2 regions of the Actinomadura sp. RB99 genome follow, and region 1 is predicted to be linked to the other one. Evidence: riboswitches for the same ligand, from Rfam matches in the RefSeq annotation. Region 1 holds a riboswitch; the other holds the start of a gene.
What was found. Region 1 has a riboswitch for ZMP and ZTP ahead of pabB (aminodeoxychorismate synthase component I). Riboswitches for the same ligand answer to the same signal wherever they lie in the genome.
Positions count from the first base shown of each region.

Region 2: another riboswitch for ZMP and ZTP. It lies ahead of glyA (serine hydroxymethyltransferase); the one in region 1 lies ahead of pabB (aminodeoxychorismate synthase component I).

Region 1 is NZ_JABMCA010000001.1:269,445-278,440, forward strand. It holds gene hpnH (adenosyl-hopene transferase HpnH) at 1-840, opposite strand, end outside; gene amrb99_RS01405 (TetR/AcrR family transcriptional regulator) at 958-1,560, shown strand; ZMP/ZTP riboswitch at 1,631-1,712, shown strand; gene pabB (aminodeoxychorismate synthase component I) at 1,737-3,851, shown strand; gene amrb99_RS01415 (XRE family transcriptional regulator) at 3,762-4,421, opposite strand; gene amrb99_RS01420 (FAD-dependent oxidoreductase) at 4,514-5,497, shown strand; gene amrb99_RS01425 (MFS transporter) at 5,494-6,696, shown strand; gene amrb99_RS01430 (FAD-dependent oxidoreductase) at 6,779-7,861, shown strand; gene amrb99_RS01435 (RNA polymerase sigma-70 factor) at 7,899-8,804, shown strand; gene amrb99_RS01440 (STAS domain-containing protein) at 8,831-8,996, opposite strand, start outside.
Region 2 is NZ_JABMCA010000012.1:16,675-25,670, forward strand. It holds gene amrb99_RS13635 (substrate-binding and VWA domain-containing protein) at 1-1,377, opposite strand, end outside; gene amrb99_RS13640 (Lrp/AsnC family transcriptional regulator) at 1,677-2,168, shown strand; gene amrb99_RS50995 (hypothetical protein) at 2,781-2,999, opposite strand; ZMP/ZTP riboswitch at 3,219-3,305, shown strand; gene glyA (serine hydroxymethyltransferase) at 3,361-4,632, shown strand; gene amrb99_RS13655 (methyltransferase domain-containing protein) at 4,634-5,428, opposite strand; gene amrb99_RS13660 (GNAT family N-acetyltransferase) at 5,412-6,482, opposite strand; gene amrb99_RS13665 (carboxymuconolactone decarboxylase family protein) at 6,666-7,397, shown strand; gene amrb99_RS13670 (GNAT family protein) at 7,406-7,993, shown strand; gene amrb99_RS13675 (FAD-dependent oxidoreductase) at 8,044-8,996, shown strand, end outside.

The DNA.
Region 1 (8,996 bases):
GGCGTAGCCGTCGGCGAGCAGGTAGCAGGGCTTCTGCCAGCCGAGGAGCGAGTACGACGGCACGCCCCACGGCGTGCACGCGAACTCGCGCCGGCCTTCGAGGAAGTCGAGGTAGAGCGGGGAGTGGTTGAGGCGCCAGCGCCGCCGGCGGCCGCCCGCGAACGCCTGCCGGAACAGGTCGCGGGTCTGCTGGACGCCGAGGAACCGGTCCTGGTCGGGGGCCTTCTCGTAGGCGTAGCCGGGCGCGATCTCCATCCGGTCGACGCCGAGCTCGTCGTTCAGGTAGTCCAGGGTCTCCCGGATGGTCTCGGGGGTGTCGGTGTTGTAGAACGTCGAGTTCGTGTAGACGGTGAACCCGGCGGCCTTGGCGGCCCGGATCGCGTCCACGGCCTCGTCGAAGACGCCGTCCTTGCTGACGGACTCGTCGTGGCGCTCCTTCAGCCCGTCGATGTGCACCATCCAGGCGAAGTCGCGGTGCGGGCGGAAGCGGTGCAGGTGCTTGCGCAGCAGCACCGCGTTGGTGCACAGGACGACGAACTTGCGGCGCCGCAGCAGCTCGACGACGATCCGGTCGATCTGCGGGTGCATGAGCGGCTCGCCGCCGGCGATCGACACCATCGGCGCGCCGCACTCCTCGACGGCGGCCACCGCCTGCTCCACCGGCATCCGCTGCTTGAGCAGCGACGCGGGCTGCTGGATCTTGCCGCAGCCGGCGCACTTGAGGTTGCAGGCGAACAGCGGTTCCAGCTCCATGATCATCGGGAACTTCGCGGTGCCGCGGATCCGCTGCCGCACCAGATGGGTCCCGATCTTGACCGCCAGCCGCATGGGCAGTCCCATGTGCGCCTCCCTGAGCCGCGGGTGTCGTCCGTGCGCCGGACCGTCCCGGCATCCGGACGATGCTCCATACAGCGAGTATGAAACATGGTGGCTGTACGTCAATATAGGTTCGCGGGTATGACGCCGTCCCGACGCGCCGAGCACGCCGCCGACACCCGCGCCGCCCTGCTGGCCGCCGCCCGCGCGCTGTTCGCCGAGCGCGGCTACGCCGCCACCGGCACCGAGGACGTCGTCGCCGCCGCCCGCGTCACCCGCGGCGCGCTCTACCACCACTTCCGCGACAAGGCCGCGCTGTTCGCCGCCGTGGTCGAGCAGGTCGGCGCGGAGCTGGCCGAGCGGCTGATCCGCCAGCAGCTCGACCGGCCCGCGGCGGGCGGCCCGCTGGCCCAGATCCGGGACGGCCTCGCCGCGTTCCTCGACACCTGCGTCGACAGCGACTTCCAGCGCCTCGTGCTCGTCGAGGGCCCCATCGTGCTCGGCGCCGACGCCTGGAACGACCTCGCGGAACGGCACGGCCTGCGGCTGCTCACCGAGTGGCTGGAGCGCGCGATGGACGCCGGCGAGCTCGACCGGCAGCCGCCGGGCGTGCTGGCCCGGCTGATCGTCGCGATGATCATCGAGGCGAGCCTCGTCATCGCGCGCGCCGCCGACCATGCCGCCGCGCGCGCCGAGGTCGGCGCCGTCCTCGACCGCACCCTCCGCGGCCTCCGGCCGGCCTGAGCGTGCCACCGGCCGGCCTGAGCGGGCCTCCGGCCGGGCTGACCACCGGGCGCCGCCTGCGGTTACAGTGTGGGCGGGCCGTGACTGGCGCCTAGGGTGGAGCACCACCGGGGAGCGGCCCGCCACCGCCGCCGTGCGCCTGGGCGATCCATGACGACGCCCGGGAGCGGTCGCCGATGCGGACACTTCTGATCGACAACTACGACTCGTTCACGTTCAACCTGTACCAGCTGCTGGGCGAGGTGAACGGGCGGCCGCCGACGGTCGTCCGCAACGACGCCGACTGGTCGGGGCTGTCCCCCGCCGACTTCGACAACGTGGTCATCTCCCCCGGGCCGGGACGTCCCGACCGCGACCGCGACATCGGCATCGGCGCCCGGGTGATCGACGAGTGGTCGCTGCCGCTGCTCGGGGTGTGCCTGGGGCACCAGGGCATCTGCCACCGGCTCGGCGGCAAGGTCGAGCACGCGCCGGAACCCGTGCACGGACAGGTCTCCCAGGTCGTCCACACCGGGGAGGGGCTCTTCGCGGGGCTGCCGTCGCCGCTGCCCGTCGTCCGGTACCACTCGCTGGCGGTCACGGCGCTGCCCGACGAGCTGGAGGCCGTCGCGTGGTCGGACGACGGCGTCCTGATGGGGGTGCGGCACCGGTCGGCGCCGATCTGGGGCATCCAGTTCCATCCCGAGTCCATCCGCACCGGTCACGGCCGCGAGCTGCTGGCCAACTTCCGCGACCTCACGCGCGCGCACCACGGCGCGGGGCCCTACCGGCTCCACGTCCACCGGCTGGCGGCGGCACCCGACCCCGAGGCGGCCTACCGGACGGTGTTCGCCGGACGTCCCGGCGCGTTCTGGCTGGACAGCGGCACGCACGCGGAGGGGACGTCGCGGTTCACGATGATGGGCGACGGCGACGGCCCGCTCGGCGAGCTGGTGACGTACCGGGTCGCGGAGCGGCGCGTCCGGGTGGACGGGCACGGCACCGTGTCGGAGCAGCCGGCCGGCTCGTTCTTCGACTACCTGGAACGGGAGGTGACCCGGCGGGCGCTGCCCGACGACGGCGATCTCCCGTTCGGGTTCCGCCTGGGCTACGTCGGCTACCTCGGGTACGAGCTGAAGGCCGAGACGGGCGGCACCGCCGCGCACGCCTCGCCCACCCCGGACGCCGCGATGGTGTTCGCCGACCGGGCGCTGGTCATCGACCACGCGGAAGGCGAGTCCTACCTGCTGCGCCTCAGCCGCCTGGCCCGCGACCCGGAGGTGGACGCGTGGTTCGCCGCGACCGCCGAGCGCGTCCGCGGCCTGCCGTCCGAGCCGGCTCCGCCGCTGACCGGGCCGCTGACCGGCGACGCGGCGGAACCGCCCGTCGAGCTGCACCACGACCGGGAGGCGTACCTCGGCCTGGTCGCCGAGTGCCTGGACGAGATCCGCGACGGGGAGTCGTACGAGATCTGCCTGTCCAACACCGCGACGGCGCGCACCGCCGTCGACCCCGCCGCCACGTTCGCGCACCTCCGGCGGGTCAGCCCCGTCCCGTACGGCGCGCTGCTCGCCTTCCCCGGCGTCGCGGTGCTCAGCGCCTCGCCGGAGCAGTTCCTCGCGGTGACGTCCGAGGGGCTGGTGCGGTCGAAGCCGATCAAGGGCACCCGGCCCCGCGGCGCCGCCCCCGGGCACGACGACGCCCTCCGCCGCGAGCTGGCGGCCAGCGAGAAGGACCGCGCCGAGAACCTCATGATCGTGGACCTCGTCCGCAACGACCTGAACACCGTCTGCGCCGTCGGCTCCGTGCGCGTCCCGCGGTTGTTCGACGTCGAGTCGTTCGCGCCCGTCCACCACCTGGTGTCCACGGTCGAGGGCAGGCTCCGCGACGGGGTGACGGCGGTCGGGTGCGCGCGCGCCGCGTTCCCGCCGGGGTCGATGACCGGCGCGCCGAAGGTCCGCACGATGGAGATCATCGACCGGCTGGAGGGGCGGGCCCGCGGCGTCTACTCCGGGGCGCTCGGCTGGTTCTCCCTCGGCGGCGCGTGCGAGCTGAGCGTCGTCAACCGGACGATCGTCGTCGCGCCCGGCGGCGCCTCCTTCAACGTGGGCGGCGCGATCGTCGCGCTGTCCGACCCGGAGGAGGAGTTCGCCGAGACCCTGGTGAAGGCCCGCGCGATGATCGCCGCCATCGCCGCGTCGGCGCCCCCGGCGCCGGAGCCGTCACCGGCCGGCGTCGCGGGGGCGCGGCCGGGCGCGGATGTGGACGCGCTCCCCCTGGCGGCCGAACAGGTTGAGGACCTCCACGGGTGAGTCCCCGGCGGGGCCGAACCAGTGCGGCAGGCGGGTGTCGAACTCGGCGGCCTCGCCCGGCCCCATGACGAGGTCGTGGTCGGCCAGGATGAGCCGCAGCCGCCCGGACAGGACGTACAGCCACTCGTAGCCCTCGTGCGTGCACGGGTCGGGGGTGTTCTGGTCCGCCGGGATGATCGACTTCCACGCCTGGAGCGGGCCCGGGTGCGGCGTCAGCGGGATCACGGTGCGGCCGTTGCGGACGACGGGCTTCGCGCGCACGCGCGGGTCGCCGACCTGCGGCGCCCCGACCAGCTCGTCCAGCGGCACCTGGTGGGCCTGCGCGATGGGCAGCAGCAGTTCGAGGCTCGGGCGGCGCTGTCCCGTCTCCAGCCTGGACAGGGTGCTCTTGGAGATGCCGGTGGCCTCGGACAGCGCCGCGAGGCTCACGCCGCGCCGGGTGCGGACGCGCTTGAGGCGGGGACCGACCTGGGCCAGCGTGTCGGCGATCGCGGCCGCCGGAGCCGGCGCGCTTGCCGGAGCCGGCGCGCCCGCCGGGGCGGGCGCGAAAGGCGGGGAGTGCTCGGTCATCCCCCCATTCCACCTCCCGCGTCCCGGAAACGGCAACGGAAGTTGTCGGGTCGGGATGCCGGGCCGGAGCATCGGCGGCGGAGGTGATCGCCGTGAACGAGGCGACGAACGACCGGGCCGGCGGCGCGCCGCGCGCCACCGGGGACGGGTCCTACGACGTGGTGGTGGTCGGCGCGGGTGCGGCCGGGCTGAACGCGGCCCTGGTGCTCGGACGGGCCCGCCGCAGGGTGGCGGTGATCGACGCCGGTGAGCCGCGCAACGCGCCCGCCGCGCACATGCACGGCTTCCTGTCCCGCGACGGGCTGCCCCCGGCGACGCTGCTGGAGCTCGGCCGCGCCGAGATCGCGCGGTACGGCGCCGGGCTGATCCGCGGACGGGTCGAGCACATCGACCCCGGCTTCCGCGTCCGCATGGACGGCGGGCCGGTGCTCGCCGCCCGCCGGATCCTCGTCGCGACCGGGCTCCGCGACGAGCTGCCGGACATCCCGGGCGTGCGCGAGCGGTGGGGCAAGGACGTGCTGCATTGCCCCTACTGCCACGGGTTCGAGGTCCGCGACCGGCCGCTCGCCGTCCTCGGCACCGGTCCCGGCGCGGTGCACCAGGCGCTGCTCCTGCGCGGATGGAGCGACGACGTCGCCTTCTTCGCCCACACGCTCGACCTGGCGGAGGAGGACTGCGAGCGGCTGGAGGCGCGCGGGCTCCGCATCGTCGAAGGCCGGGTCGAGCACCTGGTCGCCGACGGGGACGGGCTGCGGGGCGTCGCGCTCGCCGATGGCCGGGTGATCCCCCGCGCCGCCGCGTTCCTCTTCCCCCGGATGGTCCCGAACGATGCGCTGCTGACCCGGCTGGGCTGCGAGAAGGACGGCGGATGGGTCGTCACCGACCGCACCGGACGCACGAGCGTCGCGGGCGTGTGGGCGGCGGGGAACGTCGTGGACCCGCGCGCCCAGGTGGTCACGGCGGCCGGGATGGGCTCCGCCGCCGCGTTCGCGATCAACAACGACCTGCTGGACGAGGACGTCGCCGAGGCGGTCGCACGGCGCCGCGCCGCCACCGTTGGCGGTGGGGTCCGGTGAGCGCGGCGTTCAGGGGAAGGCTGCCGCTCGGCGTCTATCTGCTCGCGTTCAGCCTGTTCGCGATGGGCAGCGCGGAGTTCCTGCTCGCGGGGGTGCTGCCGGACATCGCCGACGACCTCGGCGTCGGCCTGTCGTCGGCGGGCGCGCTGATCTCGGCGTTCGCGATCGGCGTCGTGATCGGCGGGCCGCCGTTCGCGATCCTGACGCTCCGCTGGCCGCGCCGCACCACGCTCGTCGCCACGCAGGCGGTCTTCGCCGTGGCGGTCGCCGGGGGGCTACTGACCAGCAGCTACACGGTGCTGCTGGGGTGCCGCTTCATCTGCGGGCTCGCCTACGCGGGGTACTGGGCGGTCGCCGCGGTCACCGCCGTCGGCCTCGTCGCCCCCGACCGCACCGCACGGGCCTCCGGGGTCGTCGTCAGCGGGCTCAGCCTCGCGATGATCGCGGGCGGTCCGGCGGGCGCGCTGCTCAGCCACTTCACCGGATGGCGGGGCGGGTTCTGGGGCGTCACCGCGCTGACCGCCGCCGGCGCCGTCCTGAGCCTGACCGCCGTGCCCGCGACCGGCGGCGGCGAGGAGCCCAGCGTCAGGCGCGAGCTCGGCGCCCTGAGGCGGCCGCAGCTGTGGGTGGTCTACGCGGCCACCCTGCTGAGCACCGCCGCCTACATGATCTCCTTCAACTACCTCGCGCCGCTCCTGACCGGCGTCACCGGCGTCCCCGAGGTGTGGGTGCCCGCGCTCCTCGCGCTGTTCGGCGCCGGCGCGTTCGCCGGGCTGTCGGTCGGCGGGCGGATCGCCGACCGGCACCCCACGCCCGCGCTGCTCGCCGGGGCCACGGGGATCCTGGCGTGCTCCGTCCTGCTCGCGCTGCTCGCCCGGCACGCGTGGGCCGTCGTCCCGCTCGTCGCGCTCCTCGGAGTAGCGGGGTTCGTGCTGAACCCGGCGATCTACGGGCGGGTGTTCGCGATCGCCGGACGGGCGCCGACGCTCGCGGGAGCCACCACCGTCTCGGCGTTCCAGCTCGGCATCAGCCTCGTCCCGGCGCTCGCCGGAGCCGCGCTGAACGCCGGCGCGGGCATCACCGCCGTCGCCTGGATCGGCGCGGCCCTCGCCGCCGCCGTCGTCCCCGCCGCCCTCCTCGACCGGGCGCTGTCCCGGCGCCGGTCGCGGCCGGTGCCCGCCCAGGTCACGGCGGTGTGACGCACGTTACCCGCGGCGCTGTTATGGACCGGGCGCCCCCGGTGTCTCATGGGCAGACCCATCCGAGACGCAGGAGGCGGACATGAAGGTGATCGTGGCAGGCGCCGGATACGCCGGGACGCTCGCGGCGAACCGGCTGGCGAAGAAGGCGCCGGGCGCGGAGATCACGGTGGTGAACCCCCGGCCCGACTTCGTCGAGCGGGTGCGGCTGCACCAGCAGCTCGCCGGGACGGGCCGGGCGGCGACCCCGCTGGCGGAGATGCTCCGCGACGGGATCCGCACGCGGCAGGCGGCCGTGGAGAAGATCGGCGACGGGTGCGTGGTGCTCGACGGCGGCGAGGCCCTCGACTTCGACTACCTGGTCCTGGCCGTCGGCAGCACGCTCTCGCCGCTGCCGGGCACCGTCCCGGTCGGGACGTGGGAAGGGGCGGAGCAGGCCCGCGCGGCGCTGGCGGCCCTGCCCGCGGACGGCGCGGTGACCGTCGTCGGCGCAGGGCCGACCGGCATCGAGACCGCCGCCGAGGTCGCCCACGCCCGCCCCGGCCTGACGGTGCGGCTCGTCGGGCGGGACTTCGCGGCCTCCCTCTCGGAGAAGGCCCGCGCGCGCGTGCGGACCGGCCTGGAACGGTTGAATGTGACGGTGCTGGACGACACGGTGACGGAAGTGCGGGACGACGGCGAGGTGCTGCTGGGCTCGGGCGGGCGGCACGCGTCGGACCTCGTCCTGTGGGCCGTCATCGGCGGCGTCCCCGACCTCGCCGCGCGCAGCGGTCTGGAGGTCGACGAGCGGGGCCGCGCCCTCGTGGACGAGTACCTGCGCAGCATCGGCGACCCGCGCATCGTCGTCGCCGGCGACTGCGCCGCCGTCCCCGGCTCGCGCATGTCCTGCCAGACGGCGGAGCCGCAGGGGACGCACGCCGCCGACACGGTGGCCCGGATGATCCAGGGACGCCCGCTCAAGCCGTACTCGGTGGACTACGTCGCCACGTGCATCAGCCTCGGCCGGCGCGACGGCGTCATCCAGCCGTCGCACCGGGACGACAGCCCGCGCCGCCGGTTCCTCGCCGGACGGGCGGCGGCCCTGACGAAGGAGGGGGTCGTCCGCAGCGCCCGGTTCAGCGCCAGGACCGGCATCGGCGCCACCGGGCTCCCCGGATCGAAGTGACCGGCCGGCGGAGCCGGCACACGACAGGGACGAGGACATGACCGACGACCACGCCACCGACGCGGCGACCGACGCCTTCGTCGCCCACCGCAACCTCCTCTTCACGGTCGCCTACGAGATGCTCGGCTCCGCGGCCGACGCCGAGGACGTCCTCCAGGAGACGTGGCTGCGGTGGGTCGGGGTCGATCTGGACCAGGTGAAGGACCCGCGCGCCTACCTGGTCCGGATCGCGACCCGGCAGGCGCTCAACCGGCTGCGCACGATGTCCCGGCGCAAGGAGTCCTACGTCGGCCCCTGGCTGCCGGAACCGCTGCTCACCGCGCCGGACGTGGCGGAGGACGCCGTCCTCGCCGAGAGCATGTCGATGGCGCTGATGCTGGTGCTGGAGACGCTGTCGCCGACCGAGCGCGCGGTGTTCGTGCTGCGCGAGGCGTTCGACGTGAGCTACGAGGAGATCGCGGCCGCGGTCGGCAAGAGCCCCGCGGCCGTCCGGCAGATCGCCTACCGCGCCCGGCGGCACGTCGACGCCCGCCGTCCCCGCGAGGCGGTCTCGGCGAGCGAGAGCCGGGCGGTCGTGGAGTCGTTCCGGCGCGCGCTCGACACCGGCGACCTGCAGGGCCTGCTGGACGTCCTCGCGCCCGAGGTCGTCCTGATCGGCGACGGCGGCGGCGTGAAGCAGGCCGCGCCGCGGCCGATCGTCGGGGCGAGCAAGGTCGCGCGCTACATCGTCGGCGGCAGCGGCAAGGTCAAGAGCACGGTCACGATCACGACGGAGCTCACCGTCGTCAACGGCGCGCCGGCGCTGCTCCTGCGGCTCGACGGCGAGATCGACGGTGTCATGGCGGCCCGCGTGGAGGGCGGCCGCATCACCGGCCTCTACTACGTCCGCAACCCCGCGAAGCTGACCCGCGTGGACTCCGAGACCCCGCTCAGCCTGGGCTGAGCGGGCCGCCCGCCCTGGCGGCCGGTTCAGGGGCCGGTGCGCGGCACCGTGGTCTGGTGCACGGCGACCGCAGGCTCCACCGTCGAGTAGATCGGCACGAACCGGGTGAAGCCGGTGGTGCGCAGGACCTCGCGGATCCGCAGGTTGACCGCGGCGAGGGCGAGGGTCCCGGACGCGCGGGCGCCCTCGCCG
Region 2 (8,996 bases), on a different contig from region 1:
GGGCCCGCCGGGGTCCTCGTCGCGTCCGTCGGTGAACACCAGCACCGTGTTGACCATCTCCGGCCGGTAGGTGCGGCGCATGTACCGGACGGCGTCGAGGACCGTGTCGTACAGGCCGGTCGCGCCGTCCGGCTTCGGACGCAGCGTGGCCAGCGCGCTGAGGATGCGCTGCCGCCGCGTGACCGACCCGATCCGCCCGCCGAGCGGACCCATGGGGACGGTCTGCCGCCAGTCGCGGTCGCCGTCCAGCCGGGTGGAGAAGATCCACTGGCCGAGTTCGGTGTCGTCGGGCTGCAGGGCGAGCCCCTCCTGCGAGGCCTGCGCGATCGCCTGCAGCCGCGTCAGCCGGGACCCGGGCACCGGCAGCGCCATCGATCCCGAGACGTCGATCACCGAGAGCATCCGGGAGCCGAGCGTCAGCCGGGCCCATTCCTGCGCCGTCCGCCGGACCAGGGCGGGGTCGGGTTCGGCGAGGGCGGCGGGCGGGGCGGCGGCGAGGCCGTCCGTCCGGCCGAACGCGTCCGGCGCGCGACCGGCGGGATCGCGGAAGCCCGCCGCCTGGAAGCGGTCGAGGGCCTCACCGCCGCGCAGCGCGCGCTCGAACAGCCGCGCGCCGGGCCGGTCGTCGACGACCGTGAACGGATAGTCCAGCCACAGGGTCCCGTCCTGCGGGTAGACGGCCTGGACGGCGGCCGCCGGGTCCTTCCGGTCGTGCTCCCACACCGCCTGCTCGGGGACGGCCAGGACGGCCGCCGGACGCGCGGCGGCCCCGGACAGCGCGCCGAACTCGCGGGCCACGTCCGGTGCGGTGCTCTCCCGCACCGACCGCGCGAACGCCGCGAACGACGCGTCGCCCTCGCGCTCCCGCGCGATCAGCAGCGACGCGATCCCGGCCCCGGTGCGGGACGGGTCGGCCAGGGTGAGCCGGACGGCCAGGGAGCGCCGCTCGTCGGGCTCGGCCGCGTCCAGGAGGGCCTTCCAGGTGCCGGGGGTCCCGGCGGCCCGCGAGCGCGGCACGGCGGCGACCAGCGGCGTGCGCGCCAGGGGGCCTCCCACCGTGCGCGGCGGCCGCGCGAGCATCCGCAGCCACAGCGAGGAGTCGGGCACCCACACGTCCGGGCGGCGCACGCCCGCGCCGGCGGGGATCTGCCCGGACAGCAGCGCCGTCACGCCCGCCGGACCCGCCGCCCGCACGGTGACCCGGACGCACTTCCCGCGCGCCCGGTGGTCCGCGCCGTTGAAGGCGCCGGCGACCGCCGAGACCGCCGGCGCCAGTTCGGGCGCGACGGCCGCGTCGACCGTCGTCACACCGCCCGAGCACGACGTGATCGCCGACAGCGCGTAGACCGACGTGCCGAGCACCGCCGCGATCGCCATGCACACGACCGCCACGACCCGTCGCGCGCGCCGGGTCCGCCGTCGCGCGCGCCGTCCCGTTTCCCGATGCGCCCCGCTCACGATGACCTCGACTCCCCGTTGGGCGGCCCGCGCCGCCGCTGTGGGCCGCCAATTGTCGGCGTCCTGCGGGACGGGAGGCATCGGCGAAATCACCAGTCCCTCCCGCCCCGCGCTGGAGCCCGGCGCACAACGCCGAATATTCTTCGGGCAACACCACGTCGCGGCGCATCTTCCGTGCGGGAGTTCGGGACGCGGCGGCGAGTTCGGGAGGGGACCCCATGGACGCGGTCGACCAGGCGATCCTGCGGCGGTTGCAGCGGGACGGGCGGCAGACCAACAGGGAACTGGCCGAGGCGGTCGGGATCGCGCCGTCCACGGCGCTGGAGCGGACGCGGGCGCTGCGCTCGCGCGGCGTCATCACCGGCTTCCACGCGGCGGTCGACTTCGAGCGGCTCGGCCGCGGTGTCCAGGCGCTGATCTCGATCCGGATCCGGCCGCAGTCGCGTGAGGCGATCGAGTCGGCGCGCGACAGCATGGCCGCGATGCCCGAGGCCGTGGGCGTGTTCGTCGTGACGGGCAACGAGGACCTGTTCGTCCACGTGGCGGTGCCCAGCACCACGTACCTGCGGGACTTCGTGCTCGACCGGCTGGCCCGCCGCAAGGAGTTCGTGGACGTCCGCACCCTCGTGGTGTACGACTACGTCCAGCCGAAGGAGCAGGGCGAACTTCCGGCGGCCGACGGCCGGACGGGGCGAACGCCGTACGCCTGAGAGCGCGTTGACCGTCCCGAAATCGAAGAACCGGCGGGACCTCGCCTCGAGTCCGAACATATGACGGCTCAGCGCACCGACAGCCGCATGCCTGCCTAGCTTCGGAGGCATGGACCGACGAAACAACCCTTCCGCAGCGCTGCTGGTCCTGGCCGCCGGAGTCCTGTGGGGGACGGTCGGCCCGGCGCAGGTGCTGGCCGGCTCCGCCGCGAACCCGGTCGCGGTCGGCGGCGCCCGGATCGTCTCCGGCGGGGTGATCCTCGCCGCCCTGGTGCTCGTGGCCGATCCGCGGGCGTTCCGGACGCTGTCGCGGCGCACGTGGCCGCCGGTGGCCGCCGCGTCCGCCGCCACCGGGATCTTCCAGGCGTCGTTCTTCAGCGCGGTCGGCCGGACGGGCGCCGCGGTCGCGACCGCCGTGGTGTTCGGGCTCGCGCCCGTCTCGACGGGCCTGTGCGAGAGGCTGGTCCTCCGGACGCGGCTCAGCGGGCGCTGGTGGGCGGGGACGGCCTGTGCGATCGGCGGCGTCGCGCTGCTGATGGCGCCGGGCCCCGACGCCCGCGTCGACCTGCTCGGCGTCGGGCTCAGCCTGGTCGCCGGGACGTGCTTCGGCGTCTACACGGTGTCGGCGAAGGTCCTGACCGGCCGGAGCGGGCCGGGCGGCGGCGCCACCGGGATGGCGGCGGCGGTGTCGGTGACGCTGCTGGCCGGCGGGTCGGTGCTGCTGCCCTGGACGCTCGCGGACCTGCCCGCGCTCGCGGCGCCGCGGTCGGCGGCCCTGGTGGCGTGGCTCGGCGTCGCCGCGACCGCCGCCGCGTACATGTTCTTCGTCACGGGCCTGAACCGGGTGAGCGCCGCGACGGCCGGGACGCTGAGCCTCGCCGAGCCGCTGGTGGCCGCCGTCCTGGCCGTGGCGGTCCTGGGGGAGCGGATGTCGGGGCGGGTCGCGGCCGGGGCCGTGCTGCTGCTCGGCGGGCTGGCCGTGGTGTCGATCCCCGCGCGGAGCCGCCGGACCCGCCGGACGCGGCGGGGGCCGGAGGCGGCTCGCTATGATGTGGCGAACGCGACTGGCGCAGTCAAGGTGGAGACGACCACCGGGGAGCGAAACTAGTCCGCACACCGCGCGCCTGGGTGTACGGGTCCCCTGGCCGGGGCGCCCGCAGCGCGTTCCGGCGCGAGCAGCGCGGAGGTAGTCGTGCACGAGCCCGCCGTCCCCCATCTGCAGGCCGCGGATCCCGAGATCGCCGGGCTGGTCGAGGCGGAGGCCCGCCGCCAGTTCGAGAAGATCCGGCTGATCGCCTCGGAGAACTACGTGTCGCCGGCGGTGCTGGAGGCCACCGGCTCCGTCCTGACCAACAAGTACTCCGAGGGGTACGCGGGCAAGCGGTACTACGAGGGCCAGCAGAACGTCGACCCGATCGAGCTGGCCGCCATCGCCCGGGCCGAGGAGCTGTTCGGCGTCGAGCACGCCAACGTCCAGCCGTACTCCGGCTCGCCCGCGAACCTCGCCGTCTACATGGCGTTCCTCGACCCCGGCGACCCGGTGATGGGCCTGTCGCTGCCGATGGGCGGCCACCTGACGCACGGCTGGTCGGTGTCGGCGACGGGCAGGTGGTTCACGCCCGTCCGGTACGAGGTCCGCGCCGACACCGGCCGCGTCGACATGGACGAGGTCCGCGACCTCGCGCTGAAGGAGCGGCCGAAGCTGATCTGGTGCGGCGGGACGGCGGTGCCCCGCACCATCGACTTCCCGGCGTTCGCCGAGATCGCCCGCGAGGTCGGGGCGGTGCTGGCCGCCGACATCGCGCACATCGCGGGCCTGGTCGCCGGCGGCGCGCACCCGTCCCCGGTGGGCCACGCCGACGTGATCACCACGACCACGCACAAGACGCTGCGCGGCCCGCGCGGCGCGATGATCATGTCGACGGCCGAGCACGCGAAGGCGGTGGACAAGGCCGTCTTCCCCGGCCTGCAGGGCGGCCCGCACAACCACACCACCGCCGCGATCGCCGTCGCGCTGAAGGAGGCCGCGACGCCGGACTTCTCCCGGTACGCCCACCAGGTCGTGGCGAACGCGAAGGCGCTCGCGGGGGCGCTGCTGGAGCGCGGCTACGACCTGATCTCCGGCGGCACCGACAACCACCTGATCCTCATCGACCTGACGAACAAGGGCGTCGCGGGCAAGCCCGCCGCGCAGGCCCTGGACCGCGCCGGCATCGAGCTGAACTACAACGCGGTCCCGTTCGACCCGCGCAAGCCGTTCGACCCGTCGGGGCTGCGGCTCGGCACCGGCGCGATCACCACCCGCGGGCTGGACGAGGCGCGGATGCCGCGGATCGCGGCCTGGATCGACGAGGTCGTGCGGGCCGCCGCCCGGGGGGACGAGACGGCCGTCGAGCGGGTCGCGGGCGAGGTCCGCGAGATGCTGGCGGGCTACCCGATGCCGGGGTGGGCGCCCACCCCCTGAATCAGGACGCGCGCAGGATCGTGATCATGCGCCAGGCCTCGGGATCGGTGAGGGCCACCGCGTCCGCACCGGTCCCGAAGTCGCCGTACCGGGCGGCGACGTCCAGCCCGCCCGCGAGCCGGATCGCCGCGTCGAGCTCGGTCGCGGTCCAGAACCGGTAGGGGACGACGTCCTCGATGACGCGGGTCGCGCCGTCCGCCTCGATCGTCATCGTCACGCGGTCGTCGGCGATCTGGGTGACGGGGTCGAGCAGGTCGGTGGGCTCGCCCCACCGGACGGTGGCGCGCACGCCGTCGCGCTCGACCGTCCAGCCGGTGCTGACGCTCGGGTCGTCCGAGAGCCGGTCGCGCGGGTGCGACATCTCGATCACGTACAGCCCGCCGGGCGCCAGGTGCGCGGCGACGCGGCGCAGGTGCGCGACGAACGCGTCCAGCGTCATCAGGTGGGACGTGGAGTCCAGCATGGTCAGCACCAGGTCGAACCGGCGGCCGAGGTCGAACGCCGTCATGTCGTCCTGGACGACCTCGACCGCGACCCCGGCGCGCCCGGCCTCGCGCGCCGCGTACGCGCACATCGCCGGGTTCAGGTCCAGCGCGGTCGCGGTCAGGCCGCGGCGGGCCAGCTCGCGGGCGTGCTCGGCGGGCCCGGCGGCCAGCTCCAGCACCGTCCGGACCGGGCCCGCCGCATCCGGGCGGTGCTCGGCGCACCAGCCGAGGAGCACGCCGGTCTCGGCGCCCACGTCGCGGAACGAGCAGGCCAGCTCGTAGGCCCAGGGGTCGTCATAGATGCCGGTCACCCCGCCATCCTGCCAGCGCCCCGGGGGCGGGGCGGCCGTCCGCCCGCAGCCTGATCTCCACGATGGACGGCTCCTCGGTGCGCCGGGTCCGGCCGCCGAGCGAGGTCAGCAGGCGCCGCATCCGCACGTTCTCGCTCAGCGCGGTCGCGCGCAGCTCCACCAGGCCGCGCTCGCGGGCCAGCGCCAGCAGCAGCTCGGCGAGCGCGCGGCCGAGGCCGCGGCCCTGCCAGCCGTCCTCGACCAGGAACGCCAGTTCCGCGACGCCCGGGTCGAGCACGTGGATCAGGTGCGCGAGGGCGAGCAGCGATCCGTCCGGGCCCTCGGCGACGAGCGTCAGGCCGTGCGCCGGGTCGCAGAACCGCTCGATCGCCCGCGGCGGCGGGTACGGCTTCGGGCTGAAGTAGCGCATCCGGCGGCTGTCCAGCGAGCACCGCTCGTGCAGCTCGCGGATCGCGGGGGCGTCGCGGCGCTCGATCGGCCGGACGGTCACGTGCGTCCCGTCGCGCAGCGGCAGCCGGCGGGACGCCGGGCGCGGCGGCTCGGCGGGCAGCGCCGCGCGGACGAGCGCGTCGGCGCGCGCCGCCTCCGTCGCGGTGAACGGCAGGCCGTAGCGCCGGAGCCGGACGGCCCGCCCGTGCCCCAGCGGGACGGTCAGGACGTACTCGTCGTCCGCGTCGGCGCGGTCGGAGGGGCGCGCCCAGGCGGACTCGTCGGCGCGCAGCAGGTCGGCGAGGACCTCCGGGACCGCGTGGGGCTCGGCGCGCAGCCGGGAGGCCAGCACCAGCGCCCGCGTGGGCTCGTCCACCAGCTCGTGCGGCCGGGCCGGGCGGACGGCCGTGCGCGCGCCGCCCGCCGCGGCGAGCGCCTCGGCCAGCTCCCGCGGCCCGGCGGTGCCGGCCGGGACGTCCACGAGGAACTCGTCGACCACGCCGCCGGCGTCCACCTGGACGGACAGGGCGAGGATGTTGGCGCCGCGGCCGGCCAGCGCGGCGGTCAGCAGGGCCAGCCTTCCCGGCCGGTCCTCGATCTCGGTGCGGATGCGGAGCAGCGGCATGGAACGTTCCCTTCGCGGGCCGCCGGCCGGGTCGCGGGCGATCCGGGTCCGGCCGGTGTCCGGTGCGGACGTGGCCACTCTGGTTCACGGCTGTTACGCGGGCGCTACGTCATCGTGAGCGCGCGGTTTCACATTCCGGACGAGGGCTTGAGAGGCCCGACGCGACGGCCTAGCGTGCGGTAAGTGATCGACCCCGTGAGCGGTGAGCACGTCAACGACCCACCCCGGAACGGGCCGCCGTCGGCCCGCCTGCCCCTGCTGTCCCCGGCCTCGCTCGGCGCCGAGCAGCAGGCCGTGTACGAGGCCCTGACCGGCGGCCCCCGCATGGACGGCGACGCCGCGCCCGCGGCCGGCGGCGACGCCCCTCCGGGCTCCCGGGCGAAGGCCCGCGCGCTCGGGTTCATGGACGACGAGGGCCGCCTGCTCGGCCCGTTCAACGCCATGCTGTACAGCCCGGCCGTCGGGATGCCGCTGCAGGACCTCGGCGCCGCCCTCCGGTTCCGCACCGCCTTCACCAAGCGCGAGCGGGAGATCGCGACCCTCGTCGTCGCCGCGCACGTGCGCTCGGACTACGAGTGGTACGCGCATGAGCGGCTCGGCCGGCGCGCGGGCCTGCGCGAGGACGAGCTGGACGCGCTGCGCGAAGGCCGGGCACCGATGCTCGCCGACGCCCGCGAACGCCTCGTCCACGAGGCCGCCCGGCAGCTCGTCGCCGAGAACGACCTCGCCGACGCCGTCTACACCGAGGCGGTCGCGACCCTCGGCCGGCCCGCCCTCGTCGAGCTCGTCACGCTCGTCGGCTACTACGCGGCGCTGGCGACGCAGCTGCGGGTGTTCCGGGTCGGCGTGCCCGACGGGGAGCCCGCCCCGCACTGGCCCGAGCCCGCCGCCGGCGGCCGGGCGCCCGACGAGTGAGGCCCGCGATGACCGAGACGCTGCTGACGAGACGGCTCGCCCTGCACCCCATCGGCATGACCGACCACCACGCGCTGCGCACGCACTGGACCGGCCCGGTCGTCCGCCGGCACCTGTTCGACGGCGCGTCGATCTCGCCCGTCCAGGTCACCGAGATCATCGAGACCAGCGAGCGGGACTTCGCCACCGAGGGCTACGGCCTGTGGGCGCTGCGGCCCCTCCGCGGTGGGCCGGCGCCCGCCGAGCCGCGGCCGGGCGCGCCGCTGATCGGGGTGGCCGGGCTGCGCGGCCACGAGGGCCCGTTCGACCGGGGGGTGGACGTGGAGATCCTCTACAGCCTCGAACCGGACCGGTGGGGGCAGGGGCTGGCGGCCGAGGCGTCCCGCGCGGTGCTGGACTACGCGTTCGGGGTGGTCGGGCTGCGCCGGGTCACCGCCGAGTTCGACCCGGACAGCGCGGTGTCCGCCGAGGTCGCCGCGAGCCTCGGGATGCGGCCGTGGCGCGGCGGTGCGAGCGGCCCCGACGGCCCGTCCTACTATGCCGCCGACCGGTCCGGATGGCTCGGATCCCGTCGTGGGATCGACGCTGTCCCTTAGAATCCGTCGCCCTCTACCGTCCAGACTGTCGGATACAGCAGTATGAGCGGATGAGCTCCTCGTCCGGCCGGGCGCCGCTGGCACCCGGCTTCGCCAACGGCGGCGTCTCCCACTGGTACCGGCGGACCGGCCGCCCCGAACCGGGCCCCCGGCTGCCCGGCCCGCGCGCCGCCGACGTCTGCGTGGTCGGCGCCGGCTACACCGGCCTCTGGACGGCCTACTACCTCAAGCGCGCCCGTCCCGAGCTGGAGATCGTCGTCTTGGAGCGCGAGTTCGCCGGGTTCGGGGCGTCCGGCCGCAACGGCGGCTGGGTGCTCGGGGAGATCGCCGGATCGCGGGAGCGGTACGCGGCCCGGCACGGGCGCTTCGCCGCCGTGGCCCTGCAGCACGCCATGTTCGACGCGGTCGACGAGGTGATCCGGGTCGCCGCGGCGGAGGGCATCGACGCCGACCTGGTCAAGAGCGGGGTGCTGCACGTCGCCCGCAACCCCGCGCAGCGGGCCCGGCTCGCCGCGATGGTCGCCGCGTCCCGCGACTGGGGCTGGACGGAGGAGGACCTCGTCCCGCTGCCCGCCGCCGAGCGCGACGAGCGGCTGCGCGTCGCGGGCGCGACGGCCGCCGCGTGGAGCCCGCACTGCGCCCGCGTGCAGCCCGCCAAGCTCGTCCGGGGCCTGGCGGAGACGGTCCGCGGCCTCGGCGTCCACGTCTACGAGCGGACCCCGGTGGTCCGGATCGTGCCGCGGCGCGGCGCCGTCCCGGCCGCCGCCGTCACCCCGAACGGCACCGTCACCGCCGAGTACGTGCTGCGCGCGACCGAGGGGTTCACCGCCGGGGTCGGCGGCCACCACCGCGACTGGCTGCCGATGAACAGCTCCATGATCGTCACGACGCCGCTGCCGCCGGCCGTGTGGGACGCGATCGGCTGGGACCGCCGCGAGCTGCTCGGCGACCTCGCGCATTACTACATGTACGCGCAGCGGACCGCCGACGACCGCATCGCGTT